One region of the Streptomyces sp. NPDC001606 genome, then DNA from elsewhere that is predicted to be linked to it. Evidence: riboswitches for the same ligand, from Rfam matches in the RefSeq annotation. Region 1 holds a riboswitch; the other holds the start of a gene.
The links. A riboswitch is a leader RNA that binds a small molecule or an ion and turns the genes downstream of it on or off. The one in region 1 is predicted to bind cobalamin.
Positions count from the first base shown of each region.

Region 1 (2,193 bases):
AGCTCGGCGAGATGCTCCAGGCGCTCGGTGATGCCGCGCAGATCACCGAGGCCGTCACCGTCGGCGTCGGCGAAGCTGCGCGGATAGACCTGGTAGATGACGGCCTGCCGCCACCAGTCGGGGTTCCGGGAGGAGAGGTCCGGCGAGGACTCTGCCATACGGGCCATACGGGCTCCCTTTCGGAAGGACGACAGGAGAGAGCCTGTCCACATTGCCCGGAAAAGCAACCTTCAGTGGCGAGGTGCGCCGCGTTTCACTCCCCGCAGTGCTCCAACAAGCCCCGCACCCGCTGGTCCACCACCCGGTAGCGGACCACCCGCCCCTCCTTCTCCCCCGCCACCACGCCCGCCGCGCGCAGCAGCCGCAGCGCCTGGGAGACCGCCGGGTCGTTCATGCCCGTGGCGACGGCCAGGTCCGAGACGGCGAGCGGCCCGGTGTGGTGCAGGGCCAGCAGCAGGGCGAGCCGGTTGGGATCGGCGAGCAGCGAGAAGCGGTCGGACCAGGCGCGCAGACGGCCCGCGTCGCCGATGGCGGCGATCGCGTCGCACACCCGGTGGCCGTCGATGGTGCGACGGTCGGCGCGGTCGGCAGGCACGAGATGCATGCCCACATCCTCGCAGGCCGGTATGTGATCTTGAATACCTGCCCGGTTGTGCAGCTATGCAGGAGATGGTCCGGCCCCCTACGGTGGGCGGGCCGTGGTGCTCGGGAAGTCGATGAGAGATCGACGCGGCCCTCGCCACTGTGATCGGGGAGTTCCCGTCCCGTCCGGCATCCGCCGGGCCACTGGTCGTACGACCGGGAAGGCAGGGGCGACGAACGCGTGACCCGTAAGCCAGGAGACCGGCCACGGCACTGATGAAGGATCCACGAGGTGCTGGAGCTGACCGTATGAACCTGCCCGGAACCACCCTGCCCGCGTCCGACCAGGCAACCTTCCGCTGGCAGCGCGAGGACACGGTCAGGACGACCGGACTGCTCGCGGTGATCGTCGCCCTGCACGTCGTCGCCTTCGGCATCCTCTTTCTGCTCGTCGCCCCCGGGCACTACAAGGTGGGCCGGGACGTCTTCGGCGTCGGTCTCGGCATCACCGCCTACACCCTCGGCATGCGGCACGCCTTCGACGCCGACCACATCGCCGCGATCGACAACACCACCCGCAAGCTGATGGCCGACGGCAAGCGGCCGGTGTCGGTGGGCTTCTGGTTCGCCCTCGGACACTCCAGCGTGGTGGTGCTGCTCGCGCTGCTCATCGCCGGCGGCACCCAGTTGGCGGGCACGGTGACCAGCGACAAGTCCACCACCCACCAGGTGCTCGGCTTCATGGGCACGACGATCGCCGGCGCCTTCCTCTACCTGATCGCGGCCCTCAACCTGATCGCCCTGCTGGGCATCCTGCGGGTCTTCCGGTCGATGCGCGCGGGCACCTTCGACGAGCGGGAGCTGGAACGGCAGCTGGACTCGCGCGGGTTCATGAACCGCTTCCTCGGCCGGCTGACCAGGTCCGTCTCCCGCCCCGGCCAGATGTACCCGGTGGGCTTCCTGTTCGGCCTCGGCTTCGAGACGGCCACCGAGGTCACGCTGATGGTGATGGCGGGCTCGGGCGCGGCCGCCGGCCTGCCCTGGTACGCGATCCTCTGCCTGCCGCTGCTCTTCACCGCCGGGATGTGCCTGTTCGACACGCTCGACGGCACGTTCATGAACTTCGCCTACCAGTGGGCGTTCTCGCACCCCGTCCGCAAGGTGTTCTACAACCTCACCATCACCGGGCTGTCCATCGCCGTCGCCTTCTTCATCGGCACGATCGAGCTGGTCGGCGTGGTCCACGACAAGCTGGACCTGCGCGACTCCGTCACCGGCTGGATCGCCGGGGTGAACCTGGACAGCGCCGGTTACGTCATCGTCGGCCTGTTCGTGGTGGTGTGGGCGGCGGCGCTGGCGTACTGGAGGTTCGCGCGGGTGGAGGAACGCTGGACGGCGCGCGCCTCCACCCTGTCCGACTAGGGCTCTTTTAAAAGGAGGCTCTAGCGTTCGACCGTCTCCAGGTACAGCTTCACGTACCGGTCCACGTCCACGTCCAACGCCACGTCCACCAGGGCCTGTTCGCGGGCCTCGCCGTGGATCTCGGACTCGCCCGGGCGGGGCCGGCGGTCCACGATGGTCTGGCCGCGGCCCGGCCCGGGGGCCAGGGAC
Region 1 covers NZ_JBSFHC010000010.1:156,247-158,439, forward strand. The annotation lists gene ACWCV9_RS19980 (glycoside hydrolase family 13 protein) at 1-158, opposite strand, end outside; gene ACWCV9_RS19985 (ArsR/SmtB family transcription factor) at 254-604, opposite strand; cobalamin riboswitch at 683-866, shown strand; gene ACWCV9_RS19990 (HoxN/HupN/NixA family nickel/cobalt transporter) at 892-2,004, shown strand; gene ACWCV9_RS19995 (nucleoside hydrolase) at 2,025-2,193, opposite strand, start outside.

Region 2 (2,193 bases), on a different contig from region 1:
AGCACGGGCAGCCGCGCGTTGCGGGCGATGCCCATGTTCACGATGTCGGTCCGGCGCAGGTTGATCTCCGCCGGGCTGCCCGCCCCCTCACAGATCACCGCGTCATACGTGCCCCGCAACTCGGCCAGGCAGTCCAGCACCGTGCCGAGCAGCTTCTGCTGCCGGCCGCCGTGGTAGCCGCGCGCGCTCAGTTCGCCGACGGGCTTGCCCATCAGCACCACCTGGCTGCTCTGTTCGCCGCCCGGCTTCAGCAGCACCGGGTTCATCAGCGCGGTCGGTTCGGTCCGGCAGGCCTGGGCCTGCATGGCCTGGGCCCGTCCGATCTCCGCGCCCTCGCGGGTGACGAAGGAGTTGAGGGACATGTTCTGCGCCTTGAACGGCGCGACCTTCACGCCCTGGCGCACCAGCCACCGGCAGATTCCGGCCGTCACGACGCTCTTGCCCGCGTCGGAGGTGGTGCCGGCGACGAGGAGACCACCGTTCACTTCCCGCGTCCCTTCACGATGAGGCGCGCGGCGGCCGTGACGCCGAGCGCGAGGAGGCCGACCCGGCGGGAGAGCCGTACGGCCCGGTCGATGTCGGTGACTTGGACCGCCCGTCCGGCGCCGCCGTTGAGCACGGGCCGGTGCTCGACCCGGCCGCCGTAGGAGAGGGTGCCGCCCAGCCGGACCCCGAGGGCGCCCGCGAAGGACGCCTCCACCGGGCCCGCGTTGGGGCTCGGGTGGCGGTGGGCGTCGGCCCGCCAGGCGCGCAGGGCACCGCGCGGATCGGGTCCGGCCGCGGCGGCGAGCACGGCGGTCAGCCGGGCGCCGGGCCAGCCGGCCACGTCGTCGAGGCGGGCGGAGGCCCAGCCGAAGCGCCGGTACCGGGGCGACGTGTGACCGACCATCGCGTCGAGGGTGTTGACCGCCCGGAACCCGAGCAGTCCGGGCACGCCGGCCACGGCGCCCCAGACCAGGGCACCCACGACGGCGTCGGAGGTGTTCTCGGCGACCGACTCGACCACGGCCCGGGCGATCCCGTCGGCGTCCAGCGCCTGCGGGTCCCGGCCGCACAGGTGCGGCAGCCGCGCGCGGGCCGCCTCGACGTCGCCGCGCTCCAGGGCGCGCCCGATGGTGCGGGCCTCCCGGGCGAGCGAGGTGCCGCCGACGACCGACCAGGTGGCGGCGGCGGTCAGTGCGACGGAGAGGGCGTGGGAGGGGCGTACGGCGCGTGCGGCCGCCGTGCCGAGGGCGACGGCGCCACCGGCGCACACGACGGTGTGCAGGGCGCCCCAGCCGCGGTGGTCGTGCCACAACGCGCCTTCCACGGCCGCGGCCGCCCGTCCGAACGCGGCGACCGGATGGCCGCGGCGCGGATCGCCGAGGAGCAGGTCCCCGAGAAGGCCGGCGGCGGCGCCGTACGCGTAGCTGCGATCGGCACCCATCGGCTCAGCCGGCCGTCGGATCGGCAGCGGCCCTGGTACGGGTCCTGGTGCTCGGCCTTGTCCATCGGCAGCCCGGCATGGCGATCTATGTCCTCACTCAGGGTGTCCGCGCCCTGGTTCGACGAGATTCGGCGGTGAGAGTTCCTGGCTCCCGGGGGGTTCTTCCCCGGTGACAGTGGCGGGACCGCGCCGGATTCGCACCGGCTTCCTCTTCTGCCGCCGTACTTGGCCCGGGCAGTCCACCACGCGCCCGGAACGGCCGTCAACTTGCTGTTGACCTGCATGGGGGGAGTGTGCCGATCCCCACATTGCGGGGCGGGAGGGCTGGGGGAGACACGGTGAGAGGGGAGGGGGAGACACAGCGGGGGAGGGTATGAAAAAGGCTCCCCTCCGCGGTGCGGGGAGGGGAGCCTTCGGAAGGTCCGCGGTCAGGCCTTGGCGACGATCAGGTAGATCCCGTACGCCACCGCCGCCGCGCAGGCCGCGAAGCTCAGGTAGGCGCCGGTGACGGCGAGGGCGGCGGAGTCGCCCTGCGCGGTGGCCCGCTCGCGGTGGGCCAGGCCCTTGATGCCGAGGCTGAACAGGGCCACCAGGCCCACCGTGACCACGAGGCTGACGCCGAAGACGGAGCCGATGGCCGCCCAGTCGATCTTCATGGGGTTGCTTCCTTCGGTAACCGGTAACCGGGGTGACCGGGTCAGACGGTGGCGGCCGGCGGAACCGCCGGGGTGACCGGGGTGGGCTCGGCGGCGGGGGACGCGATGGTG
Region 2 covers NZ_JBSFHC010000016.1:134,260-136,452, forward strand. The annotation lists gene ACWCV9_RS26665 (cobyric acid synthase) at 1-485, opposite strand, end outside; gene ACWCV9_RS26670 (cobalamin biosynthesis protein) at 482-1,426, opposite strand; cobalamin riboswitch at 1,543-1,685, opposite strand; gene ACWCV9_RS26675 (hypothetical protein) at 1,855-2,082, opposite strand; gene ACWCV9_RS26680 (anion permease) at 2,124-2,193, opposite strand, start outside.
Region 2: it holds a riboswitch for cobalamin, as region 1 does, so the genes downstream of both, ACWCV9_RS26670 (cobalamin biosynthesis protein) here and ACWCV9_RS19990 (HoxN/HupN/NixA family nickel/cobalt transporter) in region 1, are expected to answer to the same signal.